2 regions of the Pseudalkalibacillus sp. A8 genome follow, and region 2 is predicted to be linked to the other one. Evidence: riboswitches for the same ligand, from Rfam matches in the RefSeq annotation. Region 2 holds a riboswitch; the other holds the start of a gene.
The links. A riboswitch is a leader RNA that binds a small molecule or an ion and turns the genes downstream of it on or off. The one in region 2 is predicted to bind glycine.
Positions count from the first base shown of each region.

Region 1: another riboswitch for glycine. It lies ahead of gcvT (glycine cleavage system aminomethyltransferase GcvT); the one in region 2 lies ahead of ACJROX_RS09630 (serine dehydratase beta chain).

Region 1 covers NZ_CP174509.1:3,637,897-3,652,950, reverse strand. Annotated here, with positions in the region: gene ACJROX_RS18880 (hypothetical protein) at 82-558, opposite strand; gene ACJROX_RS18875 (MBL fold metallo-hydrolase) at 679-1,320, shown strand; gene ACJROX_RS18870 (SAM-dependent methyltransferase) at 1,317-2,423, shown strand; gene ACJROX_RS18865 (DUF2626 domain-containing protein) at 2,462-2,707, opposite strand; gene ACJROX_RS18860 (ATPase, T2SS/T4P/T4SS family) at 2,907-3,329, shown strand; partial or broken gene ACJROX_RS18855 (ATPase, T2SS/T4P/T4SS family) at 3,343-3,915, shown strand; gene ACJROX_RS18850 (hypothetical protein) at 3,896-4,072, shown strand; gene ACJROX_RS18845 (type II secretion system F family protein) at 4,059-4,781, shown strand; gene comGC (competence type IV pilus major pilin ComGC) at 4,804-5,139, shown strand; gene ACJROX_RS18835 (prepilin-type N-terminal cleavage/methylation domain-containing protein) at 5,120-5,284, shown strand; gene ACJROX_RS18830 (hypothetical protein) at 5,440-5,568, shown strand; gene ACJROX_RS18825 (prepilin-type N-terminal cleavage/methylation domain-containing protein) at 5,849-6,106, shown strand; gene comGG (competence type IV pilus minor pilin ComGG) at 6,215-6,595, shown strand; gene ACJROX_RS18815 (shikimate kinase) at 6,595-7,104, shown strand; gene ACJROX_RS18810 (YqzE family protein) at 7,132-7,308, shown strand; gene ACJROX_RS18805 (YqhG family protein) at 7,352-8,152, opposite strand; gene ACJROX_RS18800 (DEAD/DEAH box helicase) at 8,130-9,809, opposite strand; glycine riboswitch at 10,064-10,154, shown strand; gene gcvT (glycine cleavage system aminomethyltransferase GcvT) at 10,635-11,729, shown strand; gene gcvPA (aminomethyl-transferring glycine dehydrogenase subunit GcvPA) at 11,749-13,092, shown strand; gene gcvPB (aminomethyl-transferring glycine dehydrogenase subunit GcvPB) at 13,089-14,552, shown strand; gene ACJROX_RS18780 (rhodanese-like domain-containing protein) at 14,746-15,054, opposite strand, start outside.
Region 2 covers NZ_CP174509.1:1,853,358-1,868,411, reverse strand. Annotated here, with positions in the region: gene ACJROX_RS09695 (amidase) at 1-542, opposite strand, end outside; gene ACJROX_RS09690 (hypothetical protein) at 767-1,111, opposite strand; gene ACJROX_RS09685 (hypothetical protein) at 1,288-1,692, opposite strand; gene ACJROX_RS09680 (sigma-70 family RNA polymerase sigma factor) at 1,749-2,096, opposite strand; gene ACJROX_RS09675 (RNA polymerase sigma factor) at 2,112-2,360, opposite strand; gene ACJROX_RS09670 (DUF2339 domain-containing protein) at 2,493-4,190, opposite strand; gene ACJROX_RS09665 (glycoside hydrolase family 13 protein) at 4,419-6,080, shown strand; gene ACJROX_RS09660 (DUF899 family protein) at 6,127-6,867, opposite strand; gene ACJROX_RS09655 (hypothetical protein) at 6,864-7,013, opposite strand; gene ACJROX_RS09650 (alkaline phosphatase family protein) at 7,416-8,996, opposite strand; gene ACJROX_RS09645 (hypothetical protein) at 9,164-9,346, shown strand; gene ACJROX_RS09640 (iron-sulfur cluster biosynthesis family protein) at 9,675-9,980, opposite strand; gene sdaAA (L-serine ammonia-lyase, iron-sulfur-dependent, subunit alpha) at 9,916-10,890, opposite strand; gene ACJROX_RS09630 (serine dehydratase beta chain) at 10,906-11,400, opposite strand; glycine riboswitch at 11,545-11,648, opposite strand; gene ACJROX_RS09625 (HisA/HisF-related TIM barrel protein) at 11,860-12,951, opposite strand; tRNA gene ACJROX_RS09620 (tRNA-Gln) at 13,083-13,157, opposite strand; gene ACJROX_RS09615 (DUF6154 family protein) at 13,281-13,544, shown strand; gene ACJROX_RS09610 (STAS domain-containing protein) at 13,880-14,743, opposite strand; gene ACJROX_RS09605 (DUF1572 family protein) at 14,905-15,054, shown strand, end outside.

The DNA.
Region 1 (15,054 bases), 1.8 Mb from region 2:
CTTCCGAAAACAATCTATGTAATAGAATGATTGCCTATCCTATTGTACCTGTTTTTTGTTTGCTTGTCGAGATTCCATTCCTTACAAAAGTGTGACGGACACTTGATAAGCTGAAGCGATTTGTTTGATGAGGTCTCCCTGTTGTCGATCTGCAAAATAGACGAACGGGTTTACAGATTCATCGATTGCGATTATATGTTCTTCCATTTGAAGAATGGCCATCTTGATTTCTTCTTCATTTCCCTCATCTATTCGAAAAGGGACCGTCATTTCCTTATACAGGTAAACGTGATTCGAGGATGAAACGAAACCATAATCCGTATTGAATGTAGCTACAGGTGACTGAAGCGGGTATAGCTCAAATGCCTCTTCAAACAGATTCTCTTGTTCAAAAAGATCTTGAAGTGCTTGTTTTTCAGATTCAGTTTGGACAATGCACAAGCGGTCGTCACGATCAAGGATATTAGCCGTATCGGCAATTTTACGTACAAATTGGCTGGAGAAACCAGAAGAGTGAGCCTTTAAATCACGATGTTCAACGCCATAGACAAATTGCATAGTTACCTCGCTTTCCTTATACCAATAGAATTGGTATTGTTAGAATGGAATACGTACTTCGGTTTTGAATTTCTTATAGTGTAGAATAAATTAAGAAGATTGGCAATGGAGGCGATACGAATGGAATGGAAACAACTTACAGTAGGGCCTGTACAGGCAAATTGCTATTTACTGTGGAATGGGCAAAGGGAAGCGTTGATCATCGACCCCGGAAGTGAAGCGGATCGTATAAATCAGGAAATAGAAGGATTAGGTTTGAAACCGGTGGCGATTCTCCTGACGCATGCCCATTTTGACCATATCGGGGCGTTGGATGAGGTGCGTTCTAGATGGAAGGCACCAGTCTATCTCCATAAAGAGGAACTTAAGTGGTTAGGGAATCCGGATCTAAATGGTTCTAGCTTTTTCCCGATGGTTCAATCTGTCGTCATGAACGAGGCGGATCATGTATTGAAAGGCGGGCAAGATCTTGAAGTAGGTTCCTTTACGTTCAAAGTTCTACATACTCCTGGACATTCACCAGGAAGTGTATCGTTTTATTTCAAAGAAAGTGATTTAGTTGTAAGTGGAGATGCGTTATTTATGGGCAGTATCGGGCGTACAGATCTCCCTGGTGGCGATCATAAACTTCTTTTGAAAAGCATCCATAATCAATTGCTCTCCTTAGATGAAGAGACCCTCGTTCTTTCAGGACATGGTCCATCTACAACGATTGGCGATGAAATGAACTCGAACCCATTCTTGAATGGCTTTTCGCGATGAAAAATGAGCAATTAACGATTGAAGAGGTCCTTTATGAAAGGATCAAATCGACCGATGACCAAAGAATCAGCTACGCCAGCTATATGGAGACTGTTCTTTATCATCAGACAGGATATTATCAAAAAGATAACTCGAAAATCGGGAAGAAAGGAGATTTCTATACGTCAAGCTCAATCCATCCTGTATTTGCTTGGGTGTTTGCCGATTATTTTGACACATATTGTAAGGATCAGGAGCTTCCGTTCCATATTTGTGAAATAGGAGGCGGTAATGGGGCATTTACAAAACAAGTTCTCGATTATTTGAAAAGAACTAAGCCAGTTCGATATAGTGACTTAACCTATTCTTTCATTGATGTAAGTCAAGATCATTTGATAACAGCACAGTTGAACCTTTCGGACCATGAAAACGTCGAGTATTATTCATCCCTATCTATGTTCCAACAAAATAAGACTGAATTTAAAGGGATTATTTTTTCAAATGAACTGTTAGATGCTTTTCCTGTTCATGTGGTCGAGAAACGTGAAGGGGTCCTATATGAAGTTAAGCTTACGTTCGATGAGAGGCATGATACTTTAAAGGAAGTATTGGAGCAAGCAGTTAACGATGATATCTTACAATGGTTGGAGTGGAGCGGTATTGAGCTTCCCGAAAAACACCGATTCGAAGTTCCGTTGAAGATGATGGATTGGCTTTCTGATATTGCAAAACTTCTTAAATCAGGAATACTAGTAACAGTCGACTATGGGTATAAAAACGTTGAACTACTGGATGTATCATTACGCAATGGAAGCCTTAGGGGATACCTGGATCATCAACTTATTGAGAATCCACTCTTACATCCTGGACAGATGGATTTGACGACGCATATCCAGTTGGATGCCTTGATTAAAAAAGGGGACGAACTAGGTCTTAAGATGAGGTGTTTAGGCAAACAGAGGGATTTTTTACTGGAGAACGGCTTGTTTAATCATTTGATTGAGCATGACAATCGTGATCCGTTTTCAGAAGAACATAGGTTGAATCGTGCAATCCGTTCCTTTGTGACACCAGGCGGGATCAGCGATGCATTTCATGTGATCGTACAAGAAAAAGAACATTAAAAAAGATGGACTGGAGGGTCCATCTTTTTCCGCTCTAATTAATGTCCGCCTGAACCAGGTGTCATCATGAAAGTGGTCCAGTATGTGAAACCGATAAAGAAGACTGTCAGGTACGCACCAAAAATATAAATATACATTCTTTCTGATAGGTTAAGGTATCCAAGTGCAACAAACATTACCGTTTGTCCTACAAACAGAAGGGAAAACGCCTGCATGTCACCTACATAAGCCATTACAGCGATGACTGCCGTCCAAAATCCCATCATGCGGTACATTCTTGCCATATGTAATCCTCCTTTGTAGCAATGATCATTACGGATAGATAAGTGCGATTAAACGATTCTCCATCCAAAATTAAATGGACTCTTTTAGTATTATAAATCAAATGAATCAAAAAAGTAAATTACATTTGCTATGTCAATTTTGTGTCGAGGCCATAATTATTTCAAAGCTATACATAGTATAATGGTAATTTGAAAAAATATACAGGAATTTGAAGTTAAAAAGAGGATAAATTTCAATTCTGTCGAATTACTCATATACTTCCCGAAAGAAGATGGTTTTATAGAAGTTAGTGTCGAAACAAAGAGTGAAGAATTAGTATTACATGCTCTATCTATGAATGCAACCGACATACACGTAATCCCGAAGCGTCGGTTTGCAATCATTCAAGCGAGAGTCGATCAACGTCTATTCACCCTTGAAGAGATGCCATTAAAGCAAAGTGAACGATTGATTTCCCACTTCAAATACTTAGCTGGTATGGATATCGGAGAGAGACGTAAGCCTCAGAACGCCTCCATCCACCATTACCTACCGGTCAATGGTAATATCCACTTGAGGTTATCGACCCTGCCATCTGCTTATAATGAAGCCTTAGCCATACGTTTTTTTACCTCAAAATGATTCAAACACCTACACGGACCTTTCCATTTTCCACAGTTCCATCAAAAACATTTTCAACCTCCTCTCACAACCACAAGGTTTGCTTTTGTTCGCAGGTCTGGATGGATCTGGAAAAACCACACTCCTATACTCCTTGTTGAAAGAATCCCAACATAACTTGAAGCGACAGATCATCACGCTGGAAGACCCAATTGAAAAAAGAATGGATAGTTTGCTGCAAATTGAAATCAATGAGCCAGCAGGTGTGACGTATCTAGATGGAGTCAAGTCGATATTGCGTCATGACCCGGTTGTCATCATGATCGGGGAGATACGGGATGAGGCGACGGCACATTTAGCGATACGTGCCTCTTTAACCGGTCACCTAGTCTTATCGACACTCCATGCGAAAGATACGATAGGATATCTGTACAGACTGCTTGAATTTGGATTGAAATTGGAAGATTTGAAGCAGACATTGCTGGGCCTCGTCTCCCAAAGATTACTTGAAATTAATTGTCCCTATTGCAGATCGGATTGTTCTTTCTATTGCATGCTGAGGAGAAAAAATCGGAGAATGGGGATATATGAGACGTTACCAAGGTAATCTGCTGAAAGAAATTATGGCTTCTATTGAGAAAAATGAAAGCAACTTTAAAAGGTTTCCGCAATTGCATGATTATCAAATACGCGCAATGGCGATGGTTTATACTCCATTGCGACCATTTGGAGTAGAGAAAGTCATCGGTTATGAGAAGACGTAGATGGACAAATGTCCAACAAGCCCTGTTTTTGAAAGGCCTCGGTACATTACTTGAAAAAGGTTATTCAATCTCAGAGTCACTTACATTACTCAGCCTTCAACATAATCGTCAGATAAACTTTCCGATTGATTCGATCAAAGCAGATCTTGTCAAAGGGATTCCGTTATTTGAGGCACTTGAACGTCAAAGGGTACCTCCAGACATACTTGGATACCTTTTTTTCGCATCCGAACAAGGGAATTTATCTTTTGGATTATTAGTAGGCTGTTCCATTCTCCAAAAGCGTGAAGATCTGAAAAAATCCTTCCTGCAATCCATCCATTATCCAACCGTTCTTCTAAGCACATTGATGCTCATGATGTTTTTTATGCTCAAATTTCTATTTCCCCAGTTTTCAAAGCTCTTTCATGCCGTTGATTTACCCCTTCCGCTTTTTACACGTTACTTGATTACTTTCCTAGAGTTCATTCCACTACTCATCTATTTGACTTTGATTTTAGTGTTTTTTCTTGTCTACCATATTCGATTCAAGCATAGAAACGCACATGACAAGATATCCTTCTGGTTGCGATTCCCTTTCTTACGAGAAGGACTGTCGCGGATGATGGCACTAATACAACCAGTTTTGTTCGCTATCATCGGATCGATTGTATTGGTTCTTTTCCTATCGGCTATGATCCCGGTTTTTCAACTCTTTCAATCACTTTAAAGATACGAAGGGAGTTATATTTATGTCTGGTCGGATTCCCAATGAACATGGATTTACGTTGATCGAGATGCTGATCGTCATTTTGATCATTTCAATTCTACTATTGATTGCGGTCCCGAATACGGCGAAGATCAATGAAGTCGTCAAGGACAAAAGCTGTGATGCCACGGTTAAATTGATTCAAAGCCAGGTAGCGGCTTATGAAGTGGAATTTTCAAAATTACCAACTAACCTGGAAGCTTTAAAAACTGAAGTATATATCGAAGATGAAGCTTGGATTTGCCCCGATAATCAAATTCTCGAATATGATCCCGTGACTGGAAAAGTCAGCAGGCCAGATGCAGATCAAACTCTATGAACAAGGATATACGATGATTGAGCTCTTAATGGTTCTTTCGATTCTTGTTGTCATGACCGGGATGGTTGTCATCAACATGGTCCCAATGAAGGAAAACAGGGAGGTGCAGCAGTTCATCCAACTGTTGACCGCTGATTTACATTAAGCCCAACAATATGCATTGACCGAAAAAACCAAAGTACAGATCAAGTTCAATAATTCTGAAGAAAAATATACCATTGAAACGGACTCTATGAACAAGGAAAAACTTAAGACGATCAACTTTCCAGAAGGTGTTTATTTTCAAGACCTTACATCAGTTTGATACTGGAATATGGCGCTAATGGAACGATTCAAAAAGGTGGAACGATATTATTACGTACAAAGAAAGAGACATATAAAATCGTCTTCCTGCTTGGGAAGGGAAGGTTTTACATTGAAAAATTGTAATGGTTTCACCCTTATTGATGCAATGATCGGCATGAGTATATTCATGTGCTGTGCTCTGGGTCACCCCTGAACTTAGGAACTGTTTATAAAGAAAGGATTTCTATTCAACAAGAGGAGTATGCAATTGAAAAATGCCATAGCTTGTTGCAGGAATGGAAAATAACGAAAAGTTTGCAAGAACTAAATACGGCTGTAGAAGCTAATGGGATAGAATATAACATCAGATCAACAGAGATTCAGGATAATCATGTTAAAATATGTTTAGATTGGATTGGAGCAAATGGACGACCGAAGTCAATTTGTGGAGAAGCATGAGGCGGGATATACTTTGTTGGAAATGATTCTGTCCTTAACCCTTTTTCTTACATTGGCAGCATTGACTCCCTTGATGTTTTCTGTCATATTTTCAACAAGCCTTAAATCTCTGTATTACCAAGAGATCAGTTTGTTTTTTGAACAAGCTGATAAAGAAATCCAAGGCTCAATCAATGCAGAAACCCGATGGAGTCGATTGTATTTGATACAACCGGACGGTTAAAGTCATACACACTCAATATTCTGTCGAACTGATTATTCATTCGATTGACCAGGAATACGAGCATAATACTCTCCTTGTCCAACCCTATGTCAATCAATGGAGAAATCCATGAGAAGGGAAGGCGGTTATATAACTGCTTTCTCTATCATCATCTCTTTAATCTTGATTTCTGTAACACTATTCAATATCAGAATCTTGGATAGTGAGCGTAAATTTCTTAAAAAGCGCGTAGTTTGGTTTAAGGTGAATGTAACATTAGAATTGGCACGAGGTGAGGTTTTCGACGGATTACAATCAGGCAGCCTCCGTTCAGGTGATGATGGATCCCTCACATTCCAGGATGGAACGGCGGGCTACTTGGTTACTCAAATTTCAGAAGAAGTTTACGCTGTACATTTTAATGTGCAAATAGACGATACTGGAAAAGGAGCAGGTTTAATGTATTATAATTATGTTAACAAAGAAGTTATCCAATGGGTGGTGATGTAGTGAGAGCAGTCTATTTAACTGGATTCATGGCAGCTGGTAAAACATCTGTAGGAAAAGCATTAGCTGAAAAAATGGATTTACTGGTCATTGATTTGGACAACTACATTGAAGAGAAGCTAGCATGGGATATCCCCTCGATTTTTGAACGAAAAGGGGAAATTTATTTTCGGGACGAAGAGCAAAATGCCCTTCAAGAATTACCGATCTCTGATATCATCGTGACAACAGGCGGAGGAGTTGTTTTAAGGAAAGAAAATCGTACTCATATGAAAAAGCACGGTTATGTCATTCATTTAGAGGCTGATGTCGAAACAATATTCGAGAGGCTGTATCAACAGGATGGGCGCCCGCTTGCAAAAGGGAAGACCAAGAGTGAAATTGAACAATTGGCAGAAAAAAGGCAACCTTACTACGAAGACGCTGATTTAACCATCCAGACTGATGGAAAAACAATCGAACAAATTACAGATGAAATTTTTACATGGATAAAATCCGTTGAGATTGCCTAGAATGTGTAATAAAAACGGGTGATTCGGGTGTCGACGAATGATTTCGTAAAATTTTTAACGCAGCAATTTGTACGGTATGTTGACCAGCCCAAGGTAGATCGGGTGGAGAAGAGGAAGGAACGTAAACAACAAAAACCCCCTCTTTCAGTAAAATGGTTCGGATTGTTGCCAATGGCGATTTCAATGTTAATCAAACGGAAATGAAAAATGAGGGATGAGCTTTTTAGGCTTGTCCCTCATTTTTATATTAACTTAAATTCATCAAAGTATTATTGGATAGGTAGAACATTCCACCATTTATGATTTGTACTACAACCTTCGGCTCATACAGATCTTTCAGCGCTTGCTTTTCAAGATGATAGCTTTCTGGAAGCTCTTCAATATCCTGATAGAAATGATCCAACAGTTCTTCATCTTCCTGCCATCGTTTTCTTGCATCAATCGACCATTGTGGATCATCGTCTTGTATGACCTGCTCGATATAATGCTCAATGCGTTTTATCCCACTTACAGGTTTGATCAAAGAGCTCATCGTATAACAATAATCGGGAATTTTCGGCGTTAGAGCTTTTGATTCTAACAAACCTTGGAATTCACTAACCATCATCCCATTTATCAGGTTCAGACCTATAGAATGAAGGAAATCCTTCTTGCGGTCACAATGATATGACACTTTTATGTTCAAGCCGATCCATGGGACAAGTGGTACATAAGCATTTTCATTTTGCTGGACGTTTTCAAAAAGCCGGATATATGAGCCGAGCTGTCGAGTCGACTGGAAAATCTGATGTAACCTTGGTGAACCGAAATGGATAAACTCACCATCTTTATCTTCTTCAGACTGCTCCGTCCGAAGCTTAAGCTTCAGAGGGTTAGGCTCTGCACCTGTCAGCTCCTGATAATGCCAATAAAAAGGACGGTTCATCAACAGTTTATCAAGTTCAATCGTCAATTGGACATGAAGAAGGTGATTTTCTCGCTCGAGCATTTCACATTCATTTGCTGTAAAATAGCGGTCCAGAAAATTATGAATGTCCTTCTGAAGCATAAGCATCCCCCTCATCATTTGAATAAGTCAACAACGAAGTCAAATTGTCCATTTTAACCCTGATTTCTCCTTCTGTATCAGACTCGTAAAAAATATCCCGTATATGTTGTTCAATGTTCTTCATCCCAACACGAGAAAGGATTTCGTCTAAATCGCCAATCACATTTTCAAATAAATTGATTTTTTCGTATAAAAGGCGCAGGATATGTTCTTCAACCGTATTTTCAGTTGCAAAGTTGTAAATGTGTACATCATGCTCCTGGCCGATTCGGTGGATCCGGCCAATTCTTTGCTCGATCCGCATCGGATTCCAAGGCAAATCATAATTGATGATATGCTGACAAAATTGCAGATTGATACCTTCACCACCAGCTTCAGTGGCGATCAGCACTTTCGCATGATTTTTGAATAGTTGGGTCATCCAGTCTTTCTTATTCCGCTTGAATCCTCCACGGAAAGGTACAGAACTAATGCCATGCTGTTGAAGGTACCATTGCAGATACAATTGAGTAGCACGGTATTCAGTGAAAATGATTACTTTTCCATCAATGGATTGGATGATTTCTAAAGCTTTTTCAGCTTTCGAGTTCCGATCGACATTTTCGATTTCGTGCATTAAGGTGATTGCTGTCTCCCTAGCAGTATCACTGATACCTTCTTTTTCAGCCATTGCTTTTAACGTTAAGAATACCGCTTCACGGCTGCTGCAGACTTCTCGTTGCAAGGTAATGGTCGAAAAAGCATGTTGTTGTTCGTAATCGGTATTTGATCGTGCTTGTGTAATGGATTCATAGAGTTTACGTTCTGTAGGTGAAAGTGTAATCGGCACAGTCTTCACGATACGTTTTGGCCATTTCAAGCCTGTATCTTCTCGTCTGTTACGGACCATCACTTTATTGATCAGCTGCTTGAGCTTTTTTTCATTTTGAACATTATATCGTCCTGACCTGTAGGCTTCATCAAAATACTCCTCATTCCCGAGATGACCAGGTTTTAATAACGAAACAAGGTTGAAAACCTCTTCAATCCGATTTTGGATCGGTGTTGCAGTCAAAAGAAGACAGTACTTTTTCTTTAAATGCTGGACGAATTCATAGTTTTTCGTCTTTTTATTTTTCAGCTTGTGTGCTTCATCAATAATAATCAAATCATAATCTTGATCTAAAACAATATCACGGTGAGGGCTTCTCTTCGCAGTATCGATCGATGATACGACCACATCATACTGATCCCAGACATAAGCTTTCTTTTGCGGTATAGCAGGGATGAGAAACTTTGTGTTCAATTCATGGGTCCATTGCAAAACAAGGGAAGCCGGTACGAGAATCAGGATTTTCTTTGCTAAACCACGAATCATGTATTCTTTCAATATCAAACCGGCTTCGATCGTTTTTCCTAGACCTACTTCATCAGCTAAGATCCCTTTTCCGTTCATGTCCTCAATGACTTTCCGGGCAACCTCCATCTGATGCGGAAGTATTTGGACATGGGGGATATGCTTTGGTGCCTGAAGGCCGAGAAAATCGGGTATTATTAAACTCTCTTCTGCCTCTAATGCAAGCTTATAGAGTTCCCAATTTGACCATGGACCGTCTTCATCCAGGCGCTTAATGAAATCAGAACTCCAGGTTTGATCATGCTGGATTTTAAAAGTCATAGACGAAAACCCTTTCCGAATGTAAAATTAGGTTGATTATCGAACGAATTATGATGATTCGGCTCATAATGTTCGTTAATATTTAAAATAGAACGCTTTCTATAGAAAAGATAATTGCGATTATACGTTCTTCGATGATAAGATATAACTAGATTCATACTTAGTATGAACAAGCGAACTGAGAAATATAATAGCTGTTACCGATTTAGTCTTTATGGTGTATGAAGTGAGTGATGTTCAATCATATAGTGCGAGTGAGAACAAGGGGAGAGTCTACTAATTCAGGGTAGCGCCGAAGGAGCAAGCGAAAGCGAATCTCTCAGGCAAACGGACTCTTGTTTGACGCAACTCTGGAGAGTGCTCGGTTATGGAGCCACCAAAGGGGAAAGTCGCAGGACTAACCGTTCTGTGATCAAACTTTCAGGTACGAGGACAGAGAGGGCTTGTTGTTATAAAAGTCTTCTTTGTCCTCTCTTTTTTTGGAGGAAGTTCAAAAAGTATCCAAGGGCTCATGTACCTGCGTCGACGAGTGTACCTTTGATGAACGCTTCCTCGGTACAACTCGTAGAAATAATGCAAGTACTGCTCGTTGATAAACGGCGAATTTTCGACGCACAGGACGTGCTAGTACTGCCGTTGTCTCAGGATGTGACGTTTTTAGGCAGTGATCGTTACTTGGTTTTACCGGTCCTCCGACGTACAGGATGTACTAGGACCGGCGTTGTCATAGGACGTGACGCTTTTAGCCGGTTTCATTATTCGTTTAACTTTTATAAGACTAAATCTAGTAGCTGGAAGAAAATTAAAATAGAAGGAGAGATGCTCATGTCATCCCTAAAGCAAACCCCTTTGCATGAACTTTACAAAGAATACGGAGCAAAAGTAATCGATTTTGGTGGTTGGGAATTGCCTGTCCAATTTTCGAGCATTAAGGAAGAGCACGAAACGGTACGTTCCAAAGCCGGTTTGTTTGATGTTTCCCACATGGGAGAGATTACGGTAAAAGGTGAGGAAGCGGAAGCTTTTCTTCAATATGTGATGACCAACGATGTATCTAAGCTGAAGGATGGTGGTGCTCAGTACACCGCTATGTGCTACGAAGATGGTGGAACTGTAGATGATCTCCTTGTCTATAAGCGTGGGGAAGGTGATTATCTTCTCGTTGTAAATGCTGCAAACATTGAAAAAGATTATGACTGGCTTATAAAGAATAAACAAGGAAATGTTGAAATTCAGAATCTTTCGGAGGATATTGCTCAATTAGCGTTACAAGGTCCAGTTGCAGAAAAAGTCTTGCAGAAGCTTACAGAACACGATCTTTCCGAAATCGGTTTCTTCAAGTTTGCAGAAGACGTAGAAATCGATGGAAAGAAAGCACTGGTTTCTCGTACGGGCTACACTGGAGAAGATGGTTTTGAAATCTATATCGAAAGTAAAGATGCTGCACACCTATGGAAAGCCATTTTAGATGCGGGTAAAGAAGACGGCGTTCTTCCAATCGGGCTAGGAGCTCGTGATACATTACGCTTTGAAGCGAGACTCGCTTTATACGGCCAAGAGTTGACTGCTGAGATTTCTCCGCTGGAAGCAGGAATCGGCTTTGCAGTCAAATTGAACAAAGAGCCTGATTTCATCGGAAAAGATGCTTTGCGCAAGCAGAAAGAAGATGGATTGAAACGCAAGTTAGTCGGTATTGAAATGATTGATAAAGGTATACCGCGTACCCATTATGAAGTTTTCAAAAATGATGAGAAAATCGGAGAGGTCACGACTGGTACGCAATCTCCTACACTTGGTAAAAATCTTGGGTTAGCTTTAATCGACTCGAAGTATACGGAACTCGGAACCGAAGTAGAAGTCCAAGTCCGTAAACGACGCTTGAAAGCAGAAGTCGTAAAAGCACCTTTCTATAAACGTTAAGGAAGAGGGGGAATAAAAGGTGAAATTTCGTTATCTACCAATGACAGAGCAAGATGAAAAGGAAATGTTAGCAGAAATCGGTATCGATTCAATCGATGAGTTGTTCAGTGATATCCCTGAGAATGTTCGATTTAAAGGGGACTTGAACATCACCGAAGCGATTCCGGAAAATGACCTGATGAAAAAGATGTCGCAGCTCGCGGCGAAGAACGTAAACACGAAAGACTATACCTCCTTCCTAGGAGCAGGGGTATATGACCACTATATCCCGTCGATTGTCAATCATGTGATTTCACGTTCGGAATTCTATACGGCATACACACCATATCAACCAGAAATTTCGCAAGGTGAGCTTCAGGCAATTTTTGAATTCCAGACGATGATTTGTGAGTTGACTGGAATGGAAGTAGCCAACTCCTCCATGTATGATGGTCAAACAGCTCTAGCAGAAGCAGCTTTCTTAAGTGCAGCGCATACTCGTAAAAAGAAGGTCATCGTTTCGAAAAGTGTCCACCCAGAAGCGTTGAGTGTTCTCCATACGTATGCGAAAGGCCCGAATCTCGAGGTAGTAGAAGTTGAAGCGACGAATGGCACTACTGATCTGGAAGCATTGAAAGCAGCAGTTGATGGCGATACAGCTTGCGTCATCGTCCAATATCCTAACTTTTATGGCCAAATCGAACCATTGAAGGAAATTGAAGAAATCGTCCACCAAGAAAAAGCGATGTTCGTCGTTTCCAGCAACCCGCTTTCTCTTGGGGCGCTTAAGCCGCCAGGAAAATTCGGGGCAGATATCGCAATCGGGGATGCACAACCATTCGGTATCCCGGCAGCTTTTGGAGGACCGCACTGTGGTTATTTCGCGACTACGAAGAAGTTGATGCGTAAAGTACCAGGCCGATTAGTTGGACAAACGACTGATGAAGAAGGGCAACGTGGTTTCGTTCTTACACTTCAAGCACGTGAACAGCATATCCGTCGTGACAAGGCGACTTCCAATATCTGTTCGAACCAAGCTTTGAATGCTTTGGCTGCTTCTGTGGCCATGACAGCACTTGGTAAAAAAGGAATCAAAGAGATCGCTATGCAAAACCTTCAAAAAGCACACTATGCAAAGAAAAAGCTTGAAGAAAGTGGCATGGAAGTCCATTTTAAAGGAGCTTTCTTTAACGAGCTCGTCGTTAAAGTATCAAAGCCTGTAAAAGAAGTGAACAAGGCGCTTCTTGAAAAAGGCTTCGTAGGTGGTTATGATCTCGGACAATATTATCCTGAACTCGATCAGTATATGTTGATCGCTGTAACGGAACAACGGACTAAAGAAGAAATCGATACATTTGTAAAAGAATTGGGGGGAGTCCAATGAGCCACGAAAAGAATCAAGCACTCATTTTTGAACTGTCTAAACCTGGACGGGTAGGGTATAGCTTATCAGCTCTCGATGTCCCTGAAACTCCCATTGAAGAACTGATTGACTCTGAATATATCCGTGACGAGGAGCCAGAATTACCAGAAGTATCCGAACTTCAGATCATGCGCCACTACACAGCATTATCTAAACGTAATCACGGTGTGGATTCAGGTTTCTATCCACTTGGATCCTGTACGATGAAATATAATCCGAAAATCAATGAAGATGTTGCGCGGATTCCAGGTTTTGCGCATATCCACCCTTATCAGGATGAAGATACAGTCCAAGGGGCAATGGAAATGCTGTACGACTTGCAAACATCTCTTGAAGAAATCACAGGTATGGATGAGGTCACCCTGCAGCCAGCTGCTGGTGCCCATGGTGAGTGGACAGGCTTGATGATGATCAGAGCGTATCATGAAAAGAATGGTGACCATCACCGTACGAAGGTGATCGTTCCTGACTCTGCTCATGGAACTAATCCGGCTTCAGCGACAGTAGCAGGCTTTGATTCGGTTACAGTCAAATCGGATGAGAATGGCCTAGTCGACCTGGAAGACTTGAAACGTGTAGTCGGGGATGACACGGCAGCCTTGATGCTGACGAACCCGAATACCCTAGGTCTTTTTGAGGAGCATATTCTCGATATGGCACGCATTGTCCATGAAGCTGGTGGAAAGCTCTATTATGACGGTGCGAACATGAATGCGATCATGGGAAGAACACGTCCAGGAGACATGGGATTCGATGTGGTTCACTTAAACCTTCATAAGACGTTTACAGGCCCGCACGGTGGTGGAGGTCCTGGATCAGGCCCAGTCGGGGTCAAGAAAGATCTGATTACATTTTTACCGAAGCCGATCCTTGCCAAAACAGAAGATGGATACGTGTTCGACTATAACCGTCCTGATTCAATCGGAAGAGTAAAGCCGTTCTACGGAAACTTCGGAATCAATGTCCGTGCCTATACGTATATCCAAACGATGGGCCGGGAAGGATTGAAAAAGGTCAGTGACTATGCTGTCTTGAATGCGAATTATATGATGCGTAAACTTGCACCGTATTTTGTTCTTCCATTTGAACAGCACTGTAAACATGAATTTGTCATTTCCGGTAAGCGTCAGAAGAAGCTTGGCGTAAGGACATTGGATATGGCGAAACGTTTACTTGATTTCGGTTATCACCCGCCGACTATCTACTTCCCTCTTAATGTGGAGGAATGTATGATGATCGAACCGACAGAGACGGAATCAAAGGAAACGTTGGATGAATTCATCGATGCGATGATCCAGATTGCGAAAGAAGCGGAGGAATCTCCTGAGGTTGTTCAACAAGCGCCTCATAATACAGTTATCAAACGTATGGATGAGACAACTGCAGCCCGTAAACCGATTCTTCGCTATGAAAAACAATAATTATGTATAATAAATCCCCTTCACTCCATTGGTGAAGGGGATTTTTCACGTTGTTAAGATAATTTTGTTGTTTTAAAGATAAGGTGTGCTGTCCTCTCAAATACAGTCTTAAATGGCCCCTGTCTTACCTATAAAAAAGGACCACCTTTACAACATTCATAAATGAAGTCTTTGGATGATCCTTATCTTCAGGTTATTTTCCTTTTTTTACTTTTCCGTTCCATTTCTTGAACCCGCCTTTAAGGTTATAAAGGTCTTTAATGCCCTTCTTCCTTAAGACAGCTGCTGCACGAACTGTACGCATTCCGCTTTCACAGTACATATATACAGGCTGATCTTTACGGATTTCTTTATGACGCATTCGGAGCTGTGACAACGGGATATTCCGTGCTCCGAGAATATGTCCATTATCAAATTCTTTTTGTTCCCGCACGTCTATCAGTTGAGCTTTTCGATACCCGCTGCGGAATTCTTCTTCTGTCAACGTTTTCAGATGTCTTCG
Region 2 (15,054 bases):
AACCTGAGCGAACCACCGATGTCAGCGCCAAGACCGACAGCAGCTCCCCCTGCTCCTATCAAGGAGCCTTCACCACCACTTGACCCTCCAGCAGTCGCTTCTAAATCCCAGGGATTATTCGTCCGCCCGTACACAGGGTTATCTGTCTCCTGATAAAAACATAATGATGGTGTATTGGTCTTACCAAGGACGATCGCCCCTTCCTCTTTTAAAAGACGTACGACTTCTGCATCGTCGTTCGCCACAAAGTCCTTACGATGCATAAGCCCCCCGGTCGTTTTCATCCCTTCGATATTAAAAGATTCCTTGATGCTCACCGGGACACCGAACAACTTCCCTTTAGCAAATCCTTCTTTTAATAAGACATCTGATTGCCGTGCTTCTTTCCGCGCAGCCTCAAACCGGTCCTCCGTCAAACAGTTCAATTTGGGATTGATTGCTTCGATGTGCTTGATATACGATTCAACAGCCTGTTCAGAGGTCATATTCCCGTCTTTGATCCAAACAGATATTTCGGACGCATCCATATCCAAGATTGACATAGAAACCCCACCCTTTTACACCTATTTTTAATAGAGGTATTCACCTTGATGTGAGATTCTTGGTTCGGAAAATATGTTGAAACGAAAAACATTCCATTATGGATATATACGTGAAAATAAGAAACATTCCTCTCTCCGGTTAAAAAGTTTAAGTAGATTTGTCGTGACACTTGATTCAGAAATGAATAAAAAAGAGTGGAGGCTGTCCCCCACTCACAAAATAATTATTTCAATGCAGCATGCATTTTTTCTAATGTTTCAATTCCCCGTTGCTCGTATTTCTTTGTTTTCTTCAAAATGCCAATCGCCCGTTTTCGGTTATCAGGATCATTCGGTTCGCCGCCAACAGGAAACGGGAACATATTACGAAATTCCAAAAGCTGTTTCGAAACATCTTCATAATGCTTACTAGCAATACCAGCGAACTTATCGATCTCCTCATCTTCATGTAACCATTCACTCTGAATATCTGTCAAAAACTTCGCTGCAAAACGTCTGGCATCATAGAGTACGGCGATATTATAGACATTTCCGAATGGATGCACCTCTCCTTTTCCAAAAGCTTTCACCCATGCATCGTAACCCTTTAAACCATTTTAGAAGGACATGTTGGGAGGGCAACCTTCTTCTTTTTCCGATGCATGCTCAAGAATGATTTCAAGTGCACCTTTCAATCGTTCCTTCCGATCGACTTCGCAATAATCAGTTATCGTCATAAGGTAAAGTTCTTTTAGTTTTCCATTACCTAGCTTGTCATAAGGGATAGCTCCTTTTTTCCGGTTCCGTCCAATGCATAGAGCTCTTTCCTGTCATCATCGTATCCATAGATGACCCCGAACTCCGGTATGAATAAATCCCAGGCAATCACAGGCTGTTCCTTATCAATACTCTCCTGTATCATGTTGATAGCGTCTGCTAGTTCATCTGGTGTTGGCGGGGTGAAATCTGCTGTCCCGAAACTTTTAAACTGCACGCCGATGTTATCCAATGCTTTCCTGTTATACACATTCCAATCGAACGCTGTCGGTCCGGCGACATCCACTTTCTCCACATTGATGTTCAATCTGAAGGCATAACCCGCGTAACCCATCAATTCCACCAATGACAGCTTCGTATTCGATTGAATGGCACGATGAATCGCAAAGGCCATCGTCGTCCACGATCACATGATACTTTGCTTTTGTACTATCCATTGTTACACTCCCTTTAGTGATAGAAATCTAGCACCTTCCGTCGCGGTTTACCTTGCTCCCGCCTTTTTTGGAGATGCGCGTCGATTCGGACACGAATGCGTTCATTCCGGAGCTTGCGCTTCGAACGGGATAGATGGTTATAGACACTGCTTGTCGTCGTTTCATACATTGCTGCGATCTCTTGTGGCGAAAGCTCTTTGAAAAAGAATGCAATGAACATATTTCTTTCAGTCGGAGAGAAACAAGTGAGCATATCTCTGATCCCTTCAAGCGTCACCTCTTTCATCAGCTTCTTCTCTGGTTCAAGGTCATCGTTGCTTTCAAGCCGATACCAGGCTGAGTATCGAATCAAAGCTATCAATCTCTGTCTCTTTCACTAAACTGGAGACAGGCTGCTCTCTTCGATAAGGCCCTCCCCTAAAGCATGGATCAATGCCTCTTGTACAATTTCGTCTGCAAGGTCATGTTTTTTGCTCGCAGAGATGGCAAAGCCATAAGCCCTTGCACGGTGCCTCCTCACCAGTTCACCAAACGCCTCTTCATCCCCAAGCTGGGCACGCTCGATTAATTGTGAATCTGAAAGTTCATCTTGTTTTACATTGACCTGTGTCTGTTCTAAAACCATTATGGTTCACATCCTCAACTCTGTTCGTGTCTCACCATATTGATGCCGTTACCGTTCCATTCCTATCAATCTTTATAAAAATTTCTACTTTAATTTGAAAAATCCCCCAGCATGAAGACTGGAGGGGACTTTTTATGTAGCATCACTTTTGTCTTTTGTATAAAAGAAACGTGAAATGACAATCCCAGTTGCACCGACAATCATGAATAAAATAGCACGCACGACAATGGAGACATTCGGCAAGTCAATGAAAATCAATTTGCCGAGGGATAAGAAGATCAGTATGATTCCGACAATACGGACCGCCTGATTATTCCGGATCACGCCATAAGTGATGCCGCAAACCGCATAGACGATCCAACATATCGTCATCGTCAGAAATTGAGTGTTGATCGATTCATATTTCGTGAACACATAGCTTAATTGACTGATATACGCTAAGAGTGCGACAGCCGTCGTCCCGAATAATAGTCTCCTAGTCTCGTTCGGAACGACCTTGTTATCCTTTTTCGAAAGGTACGTCAACAACCATAATGTGGTGATAAGTATTGTCCAGCTGTACATCGGTGCTGAGTTCAATTGTTCAATTTGAACAATTATCGTATGTAATAAACCGATGATATAGATAAAAGCCCCGCTCCAAAGCTGCAGTTTCAGTTTATTAGTCAAACCGATATAGATGGCTGCTGTACCTTGAAGCAACAATACCATTCCGAGTTCACGTCCTGTAAATAACTCCATGAAATAAAAAAACAAACTAAGGAGAAGGATCGGAAAAAATACTGTACATGTGTCAACCATCTTTTCAAACTGGATATAGCCATACACTAACGCATAAACCAGGGTAATCCAGAGCAAGATCGATGCCCAATCGCTTTTGTCGAACCCTTGATACAGGAATCCAATCGTCGCCAGAAAACTGATGAACAAGACAGACTGCTGCACTTTGGGGTACACTTTGCAGCTAAGGAGCACACCTAATAAAAATAAATGCTGCAAAAACATGCCATAGCTCAAAATCTCAAGGTCGCCTTTTGCGACTGGATAAACCGGCAAGATTACAAACAAATTGTAAAGCATAAACACGACCGGTAAGAGAACCATCGCTACTACATGCAACTTCGCATATTTCTTCCATAATGCGAATCCAAGCATGATAATCGAAAAGATCGATTCATAGCTTACGAAGAACCACGTGTTGGCATTATCACTGTTCAAAAGGAAAGGAACCAAATAACCGCCGACAGTTGCTAGCACAGCGAGAACCTCAGATCGGTGCCTGATCGCATAGAAGATTCCGAGACCGATCCATATAAGATTCAGGCAGAATGCTAACATCAGTCCAATAAACCCGTATAAAACGTGGGCAGCAAACGTTGTGACAACCAGAACAGTTACGGATCCGCCCAAAAGCACCTGCCCAAGCGCATTGCGGTCCTTCATAACCTGAAATTCGCCCAAGATAATCAGAGTGATTCCTGCAACAAATCCGATGATACAACGTACACCTTCATTAATGATTCCGACTTCTGAAGCGGCTTTGAACCCCCATATGAACCCTAACAGCAATACAAAAATAAATATTCTAGGTAACCAGATCTGCCCTATGACCCGTTCCCAATCGACCGGTTCTTTGGGTGGTTCCCATGGTGGAAGATCTTCAACGGCCTTCCGGGGTCTCTCTATTGGTTGAGCTATCCCAGTATCTTCATGAATTTGTCTGACTTCCGTATGACGTTCAGCCGCATTGTTTTTCTGTATTTCTTCTAATTGATGCTCGAGCTTACTTACACGTTCTTCTAATTCTTTTATCCTTTGTTCCTCGGACATGCACTCACCTTCAATTCTGTTAAAATCCCTTAACATTAAACTTTCACTTATTTCCACAAATTTTATGATTCCTACTCTTTTTTATAACGGCAAATTTTTATCCGTTCTGAAGTCATTGCAATACAAAAAGGAAAGATGTATCATAAGGATATTAAATGATGCAAACGCTTGCACTGCATGAAGGCATTAGATAAAGAATAAGTCCTGGTTATAGAGGAGAGAAATGAAATGGCTAAAAAATGGTGGAAAGAAAGCGTCGTGTACCAGATCTATCCACGAAGCTTTAAAGACAGCAATGGCGATGGGATCGGTGACATTCAAGGTGTGATTTCAGAATTGGATTACCTGAGAGATCTCGGCATCGATGTCATCTGGATCTCCCCGATCTATCAATCTCCTAATGCTGACAACGGTTATGATATCAGCGACTATAAGGATATCATGGATGAATTCGGTACGATGGAGGACTTTGATCGATTATTGGCTGAAACACACAAGCGTGGAATGAAGTTGATCATGGACCTGGTCGTCAACCATACATCTGATGAGCATCCCTGGTTCATCGAATCCTGTAAATCAAAAGATAATCCATATCGTGATTACTATATTTGGCACCCTGGAAAAGATGGCCGGGAACCGAACAATTGGGAATCGATTTTCGGTGGCTCGGCATGGAAATATGACGAAAAGACAAATGAATATTACATGCACATATTCGATGTGAAGCAACCCGATTTGAACTGGGAGAATCCGAAGGTCCGTGAAGAAGTCTACAGTATGATCAATTGGTGGTTGGATAAAGGGATAGATGGTTTCAGAGTCGATGCGATCAGCCATATAAAAAAAGTACCTGGTTTCCCGGATATGCCAAACCCCGAAGGTAAAAAATACGTTCCTTCCTTCGAAGGACATATGAACCGTGAAGGCATCGAGGTTTTATTGAAGGAATTGAAGCAAGAGACTTTTGATAAATACGACATCATGACTGTCGGCGAAGCAAATGGCGTCAATATTGACAATGCTGAGGAATGGGTCGGTGAAGAAAAAGGTTACTTCGATATGATCTTCCAATTCGAACATATGGGTCTCTGGGAAAAAGGGGACGATACATCTTTCGACCTCATCAATTTTAAGAGGATCTTGACTGAGTGGCAAAAAGGATTGGAAGATCACGGCTGGAATGCACTGTATCTTGAAAATCATGATCAGACACGTTCGGTATCCCGTTTCGGTGACGAACAAAACTTTCATAAGGAGTCAGCAAAAGCGTTAGCTACCTGTTACTTCCTGATGCAAGGTACACCGTATATCTATCAAGGGCAAGAAATCGGGATGACCAATGTAAAGTTCCCTTCTATCGAAGATTACAATGATGTCGGGATGTTGAACTTTTATGAAGAAGGGATTCGTGAAGGAAAAACCCAGGAGGAATTGATGGAAGTCATCTGGACGAAGGGCCGTGATAACTCCCGGACGCCAATGCAATGGAATGATCATGAGTACGCAGGCTTTTCAACCTCGAAACCATGGATGGGTGTCAATACGAATTATGAAAAGATCAATGTTCATGTTCAGCTGAATGATCCAGAATCGATTTTGTCCTATTACAAAGAATTGATCCGTATACGCAAGGAAAACGCTGTGTTCGTTTATGGTAAATATGAGCTGTTGCTGCTGGACCATCCACAGCTATACGTGTATACGCGAACTTATGGGAAACAGACTGCTCTGATTATTACCAACTTATGCGGTAATGAAGCTGGAATTGATTTTAATGAGGTCAAAGCAGGCTCCAACAAAGAACTGATCCTTGTCAATTACAGTAAAATAGATGAAGGTGAAAAGGTTGTAACGTTGAAGCCTTACGAAGCACGAGTTTATTTGTATTAAATTAATTTGATAAAAGCGCAGGGAGAATTCCCTGCGCTCCTTTATACTATCGATTCCTGCTTTCATACAGGTGGAAGTTCATCCCGAAAGGATCGGCGACCATGATGCTTTTCTCATGATGTTCCTTTGTAATTTTACACCCTTGTTTCAGAAGCCGCTGTTTCATGTCTTCAAAATCATCTGTGGAAAACTCGAAAAATACATTCCCACCATCCAATTGTTCCAAATAGAAATTGGTACCGTTGAAGGACATCCTTGTTTCATCCTCATAGGTCCTTTCAGGCTTCATGCCGATGATCTTTTCGTAATCTTTGACCTGGATTGCGATGTTATTGGTCAATTGGAGAGTAGATCTCTGATTGATTTTCCGGTTCGGTTTGAATGTTCCCTCCCGATCCGGCAACATCTCGAATAAAGGCCAGACTGAACAGAAATCATCCCCTGGTCCTAACGGCGCATGAGCATAGTGATAAATTTCACCGTTTTCGCCTTTTCGAAAGGTTGAAACGCCAGGGTAATATGAGCCGTCCTTTTCGAATCCCATGTCCGATTTGAAAGTCGTCCCTTTAGTAGAAACCATCGGGAATCGCCAACCGCGTTCTGCTGCAATATCCTCTTGCACGTTCGGTTCATCAGGTGTACTTACGACGAACTCCGCACGCTCGATCAGATGGTGATAGACGCCATTGAATCCATCAGCCCATAACGTACAATAGTTACATCCTTTCCCCATATTGTGAATGACGATCAACTCATCTTTATCCAGGAACAATTCTTGAAGTGTCACTTCTTCATTTTCCTTATTTCTTCGAACCTGTAATTTTCCACTCGTTCCTCAGGAAGCTCTCTTCTAAGTTCAGCCAGCTGTTTCTTTTTCTTAAGGAGTTCTTCACCTAATTGATTGATTTCTTCTATCAAAGATTGGGCTTGCATAAAAAACCTCCTCATAATTTAGAATCCACTACGTAGATTCTGCATCCATCAGGAGATTCCTTTATTAAATTGTAAAAATATGGAGTATTCATTTGGACTGGGTAATTCTCGCCGATTTACGATTAATCACGCAGATATACCAAAATCGCGCGACTTTTTCCGATAATCAAGCCGAAAATCATAAGAATCTCGCCATTTTTATAATAGACAAATCCGAACACGGCGATTGTTTAAATCCCAAAGGCTCCAACCTCAGGCCAATCGTTCTGTTTCCCTCTTCTTAAATCCCATTTAATCAAACACTCCCGATATTTGCTAAATCAATGCAAGGCATTGAAAGGATGTCAATATTTTGATCATCTTTCCCCGATTTTAAACAATCATACCAAAATATAGTAACATTTATTTGGTCATTGATATGATCCACTCTTTAAAGTCTACAACGCGTTCATATCTTGGTGTCTCGTCAGTACCTGTAATAATCAATGGGGTGATGGAATCATCTTTGTGTAAGGAGCCGTGCCCCGCACCACCGATATGGGTGGGAGTGTGCGAATCAACAAATTCATATCCAGGTTTTGCATCCACGATCACAAAACGACCTTCATGGGAATGCAATGCTCCATACAACCTTGCAAGCCCATCAGGGTAATCCCCGTATTCAATTTTGTTTCCTTCATTTATTTTAAGATCCATCACTGATAAATCGCCGTCCAAATCCCATTTTTGTTTGTAATCATCTTTATAACTATCACCAGGGCTGAAAATAAGTTCACGATCCGACTCTGTAGATACGACATGATTTAGCTGTCCGTTTTTCCAAGCGATGAAGTTTATTCTTGGATCCTCTTTTAATTCCGAAACGACATCCGTTTCTGGAATATTATCATCCAACAGATAAATATACGTCATCCGTTCATTAACAGCCAGAACAACCTGATCTTGTTTCTCTAGAGAACTACCGATTTCCCAGAGATGGTACTTATTTAAAAGCTTACGCAAATCAATCAGGGCCTTCCTCTTGTCATCCTTTATCGAAGACTGCCCGCTGTCACCGTAGACGATCCAAATTGCGCTTTTAATCGCATCGTCCCATGAATCGTACAGATTCAATATAGATTGTATTTGCTCATCCAATTTCTCAATTCCTTTACGATCCATCGGCCCATTTTTGTGTACATCATGGTCCATATCTGAAAAATAAGCCAGTGTAAAAGCTGGGAGTCGATCCTGTTGAATCAGATGCTTCAGTTCTTTAGCAGAAAACTTATCATTATAGCCCATGTTTTGCCACGCATTGATATTCATTCTGTTTTCTGGATTATGGTATGACATGGCACCTAAAGACAATATGGACGGCCCATCAACGGTTGAGTTTTCCGGCAAAATGTTGGCCATTCGGGCTAACTGGGGGACGTTTAAAACATGTTTTTGTTTTCCTCGAAAAATCAGCCCATTTATCGAAGCAGATGCCCTATTGGATTCCGACAGTACTTCATATAAGGTTGGTGTCTTTTCACTCAAATGCTTCTGATTCAAATTGAATAATCCGTCTTGAAGGACTTGGTTCATACCTAAACGTAAAATCTCGCCTTTCCCGCTGCCATAATTGATCAACCGACTTTCCTCTTTATTGAACCACACCAGTCCTGGTACTTGATGTCCATCCGGATACGTTCCGGTCATAAGGGTGCTGTCGATTGTTACCGACATGGTTGGATACGAGCTAATAACCTCAGTATGCAGCTGTCCTTTTTGAATCAAGAATTCCAACGCAGGTGCTTTACCTTCTTGGATCGCTTGCTGCAACGGTTTGTCCATCAATGAATCAACAAGTAAAAGCACGACTGGCTTTGATGATGGACCACCCGCATCATTGTCGTAGGCTTTCGGTGATGTAGCAAACCCGAAAACGTATATTGAAAAAACAATCAATACGATAAGAAGAACGAGCGCGCCACGCTTTACCATAACTTTAAACATCCCTTGTTCAGCAATTTATTCTTATGGTGCCCAGATGTTTCTATCCTATTTTTCGTCTTAATGCTTTTTACATGAAAAATTGGGATTGTTCTACTAACATGTTGTGGTTGAGGAAGAACAAAATAAGTATGTCTTTCGTTCACTTTAGTAAGGGAGGTATTTACAAAATGAACAGAAGAAATATTCAATGGTTGCCTGTCATTGCATCTGTAGGTATTGGTGCCGCCGCTTACAGTATGATGTCTGGAAGACAAGCAGGTCAACTTCAAAACGTTATTCCCGGTATGACGAACATGGGTGGAATGGGTGGTAACACACAAGCCAACCAAGGAACAAACCAAATGCAGTAGTAGAAACTGGTTAAGTACTGACTCGGATCGGGTCAGTACTTTTTCAGCTTTAAATGGGCTAAAAGGACTTAGAGGTGTCGCGATGGATTTAGCGGACTCCAGAGACCTTATTCGTATAAAATCATTAAAATCCAGCTGCTTTTCTGCTGATTAACTGATCAGATGTCCACTAATTTCTGGTAACACCACTTTTTGTCACAAATAGAGGAACAGATGTCCGCTAACTTTAAAGGAACAATAAAAATGAGGCTGTCCAATTGCTGAGTACCAGCCCTCTTCGACATAAGTCATCGAGAGTCAGGCACATGTTGGACAGCCTCTAACTCATTCAAGCAAGATGACATTCAAGCCCCATCGGACCCCATTCAGACTCGAAAACAAAACCTGATTCTGGATGGAAATCCAATGTCAGTTCGTCATCTAAGTTCCTTTTTGTAAAATGATCGATGTAAAACTCGATTCCTTCTGCTCGAATGACTGAATCGCTTTTCCTTGAATCGTCCTCAATCAACTTGAACTTCATCATCGTACCGCAACCACCTTGCATTTCCGCATCGATACGCAGGATTTTATCTGGTGCAAGCTTCAACTTTTTTAGTTCGTGAAGTGCCATTTCGGTTATTTTGAGGTTCATCTTCATTTCCTCCTCCCAACCGATCTATAAGACTGGTTTTTGAGAACAATCGCTCTTTGACCTTTTGGCCAGTCGGTGTGATCGCCAATCCACCTAATGCGGTCTCTTTCAAAGATCGCGGCAAGCTTTTACCTATATCATACATCGTATCAATCACTTCGTCACATGGTATTCGGCTTTCTACCCCAGCCAGTGCCATATCCGCTGAAGAAAAAGCGATTGAAGTTCCGATCACATTCCGTTTGATGCAAGGTACTTCAACCAATCCCGCAACAGGGTCACAGACGAGCCCTAGTAAAGATTTCATAGCCATAGCCGTTGCGTGGACCGCTTGGCGCGGCGAACCACCCTTCAGCTCGACAATCGTACCTGCAGCCATAGCCGTAGCTGAACCTACCTCTGCCTGGCACCCACCTGCAGCTCCTGATATGAACGATCGGTTAGCAATAACATAACCGAGCATACTGGCTGTAAACAATCCCATCACAAGGTCGTCAAGGTCGAGATCCGTGTTTTTATGAAGGGAAAACAATACGCCTGGTAAGATTCCTGCTGCCCCGGCGGTTGGTGTCGCTACGATCACTCCCATACGGGCATTGCTTTCAGATGTCGCCATCGAGCAAGCCATTGCATCACTGATAATTGAACCAGATAGGACGTCTCCCGCTTCAATATACGCCTTCATTTTGACAGCATCTCCACCTGAGATTCCACTCGGTGCTACGGTTGCATCGTTCAATCCTTCCGTAACTGCATTCTGCATCTTGATCAAGCGCTCTTTCATCATGTCGATAATCTCTTGCTTTGATCTGCCGGATTTTATTTGCTCCTGATCGATCATCGCTTCTGCAATCGTCTTATTTTCACGTTCACAATAATCGATCAAGGCCGCTGTCGATTGGATATCCATACCTCTCACCTCCTATCAACCCATATACTGGGCATCATGTTGAAGAATCTTTTTCAAATCGTCATGACTGCTAATAGACAAATCGACATTTTCATCATTGATTCTAAAGATCTTGGCAAGCCCACCACCAACTGAAGCACCGCCGACAATCATTTTTCGGGATCCGAGTTTCACCGTCAGGATTGCAACATTCGGATGATCGAATTCACTACTGGTTTCTTTTAATACAAAATCGTACTCCAAATTTGCTTCTGCCGCTAATTCATAAGAATGTTTGATTCGCATGTCTTCCGTATCAAAACCAAGCAAGCCGCCAAGTATAGCTTTATCAGTGCCATGTCCCTGGTAGGTCTCTGCAAAAGAATCATATAGCTTGATTTCAGCCTGACAAGGTACACCACCTATAAGTTCATAGGCAACGCGGCCAATCCAAACTGCACCTGCTGTATGGGAACTCGAAGGACCGACCATGATCGGTCCTATAATATCAAAACAACTATTGTAGACCATATAAACGCCTCCTTAACACAGGGAACTTTCTCCATCTATTGCCAAAAATAAAAAGGACAAAGAAGGTGAATTCACCTGCTCTGTCCTTTTTACCTGAGAGATTATTGGTTACCCCTTTGGTGGCTTTCGCGCTCTCCAGAGATGCGTCCAATCGCAGTTCGTTTACCTGAGAGATTTGTTCCATGGTTTTCTGAAACTTGCTCCTTCGGTGTCGGGATTTGAACCTCCGACTCTCCCACAATCTTCATTCGCACATATATTTACTTCTTAATTGTATTATGTGGGATTTAAGGTTGATTTGTCAATTATTTCAGGAAACGCTTACACTAGTGACAGTGAAAGCATCCCTTGTACAAGAGGTTGAGAGATGCAGCCGAACTTCAAATTGCATAAAAAATGAAAAGCTGCCCCCTTCATTTCACACTGGACAGCCTTCAAAAATTGCTATTCAGTCAGGATTTATTCCTTCAATTCAATGTCTTTAATTTGTGCTTGGGGCATTAGGATTTCTTTTGCATTGAATTCTTTTAAAGGCATATGGTTGCTGATGCGATTGGGTGCATCCGGATTTGCCAATGCACTTGTGCCGAGACTTATATAATCAGCTTCACCTTGATTAATCAGCTTCCGTGCTTTATCTGGCTCTCCTAAACCACCATTGGCAATGACCGGAAGGCCGCTGAAATCTTTGGCTGCCTTAGCCATTGTTTTCGTTCCGACTCCAAAACTTGGAGCAGCGCCATCTCCATCGGTTACATGGATATAGTCTAGAGTGGTTTTTCCAAGCATTGAAAAGATCGTATAAGCATCCTTCTCACCATTCGGCCACTTATGTTCCTGATCCGCGACCTTCCCTTGTGAAATACGAATACCGACCATGAAATCCTCTCCAACTGCTTCTCGAACTGCTTCAATGATTTCAAGACTGAACTGAAGGCGATTTTCAAGCGATCCTCCATATTGATCCTGTCGATGGTTTAAATAATCAGTCAAGAATTGGTCTAGTAAATAGCCATTGGCTCCATGAATCTCAATGCCGTCAAAACCAGCCTCTTTGGAAAGAATTGCTGCGTTTGCAAATGCCTTTTTCACATCGGCAATCTCGTTCACCGTGATTTCTTTCGGCTCTTTATATGGACCGGATCCACCGTAAAACGGAAGTTGCTCCCCTTTTGGACGGATTGAAGATGGTGCTACCGTTTCATCTGTAAAACGGTTACCTTGTGCCTGACTTCCGGCATGCATAAGTTGTGCAATCATTTTCGTACCATGTTGATGAACAGTTTCTACGATCGGTTTCCATGCTTCCATTTGTTTAACGTCTGTAATTCCTGGCTGGTTATGATAACCTTGACTGTAGGATTTATCAAGATAAATTCCTTCTGTTATAATTGCCCCGAAACCACCTTCAGCATAGCGTTCATAATACTTTTCCATCCGTTCATTAGCTTGTCCGTCGGTTTCCGCACTTACACGGGTCATCGGGGCCACCAAATAACGATTTTTCAATTCCACTTTTCCCAGTTTTCCTATATTGTATAATGGATCCATTATCCTCGCACTCCCTTTCATAATGTTAGTGGATATACTTTATTAAGTTATTGTTTAAGGTAACAGGGCATATATACGGAATCAAGATATAAGCTCAAAGAAAAAACACCCACTAGGGGTGTCATTATGTATGGCTGGGCTAGCTGGATTCGAACCAGCGCATGACGGAGTCAAAGTCCGTTGCCTTACCGCTTGGCTATAGCCCATTAATGTTGAACACATCTTCTATTATTGATTATTATTTTAAAAAATATGCTAAAAAATTTCAAGAATTTCAAGTGTGAATGATGGACGCTTACAGGGGTAAATTAACCTTGAGGTGATGACTGATGAGATTGGTCGATGAAATATATGATACGTTTAAATACCACTTTTCAGCTGATGAAGAAGATATGTATCCAATTGTATATGGATTGCTCGTGGAAAAATCGCGGGAAGAAATTTTCGAACATTTGGAAGAACTATCTGATGAGGAGTTGAACGAGATGGTGACTTTATTCATACTTGATCAACTTCAGAAAAAATTAGCTGAAGAAGGAATCGGCCGTGTAACCCTTGGGCAGGATTACACAGACGATTATCTTCAACAGTAATTTTTTCAAGTCTGTTGAAATTCTTTTTCCATTTTGAATACTTTTGAATCTGTGTATACAAAATTGATAGCCCGATGCCGAATATTGCTGAGACAAATGACTGATACCCCTTTAATAACAAGTCCACGGATAAGGACGAGTAATGAAGAAAATATAAAATGAAGCATAGAGTCCAAACATCATTTTAGTTTGAATAAGATTCTTCCATTCATTAATAAGGTCAAAAAGATGATGAGTCCGACCAGGACACGTTCCAAAACCAGGTCTTCAGGATAATTGATTCCGATCGGAGTCAAATTGATGTACTTTTTGATACAACGCTCCTACCTTCCTTATTACTTGATCGTTTCCTTTTTTACCAGGCCATAACCCAGAGCTTCCAAAGCTTGTTGTAATGTAGTATAGATATTTAAATTGTGTAGATCAATTCCCAGGTTAACTGCAGTAATCGCAACTGCTGAACGGATCCCTGTAATCACCGCTTTAACTCCCAAAAGCTTTAGCGTTGTGACTAGCTGAAAAATATGATGCGCAACCATAGTATCAACGATTGTTAAACCAGACAAATCGATGATCAATCGCTCCAGTTTCATATCCTGACACCGCTCTAAAGCTTTTTCTTGTATCATTTTTGCGCGGTTTGTATCGATATCACCGATGATTGGAAGAACCGCTAATCCAGTGAATAAAGGTACGACTGGAACAGATAATTCCAGTAATGTATCTTGATATCTTTGTGCGATTTGCAGATTGTATTCGACATAGCTTTTGCTGTAGCCAAAGACAGCTTGATCCAGTACAGGGTCTAATCCGTTTGCTATTTTAATGATATCTTCCCCACCAAGCCTTTCTTGTTCCACTATTTCAGCGATGAAAATCCAAAGGGCTTTTCGATAATATTGTGTATTTTGAAGCGCTTCAGTTATCGGTACATCTTTTACGACTGCTTCTTTTCCTTTTTCGATCCCCCAATCGATCGCTTCGTTAAAATTTGCATGGTCATCTTTTTTCAAGTTGGTACCGATCATTTCGATCAACTTCAATGCCCTTTCTTTCATTGCTTCTTCTGTCAAGAAATCATTATCCACATTGACCGCCTCTAATCGGAGCAGGGCTATTTTATCAGCGATCCTCTGTTTATTTTCTATAATTTTTTCAGCAACATAAAAGACTCTGTCTGTCTGTTCTGTATGATTCATGTATCCTTTACCCCTTTATTGATGATAATTTACCTAATTAATTCTCCAGAAACAAATAAAATCCCTGCAAGTCTGACATATGTTCGTTCATATATGAGAAGGAATCCTTAAGGTTATGTTGGAATATATTTGTCAGATATATTTTTTAGGAGATGAAGTAGATGGAATCTATAGCTGTAATCTATTTAGAAGAAGTGAAGTCGAATATCAAAGGATTGAAAACGCAGGGTGAGCGTGTATTTTTGCAATTATCTACAGAAGAGCTATTTTGGACACCCAATAAAGAATCCAACAGTATCGCAATCATTGTC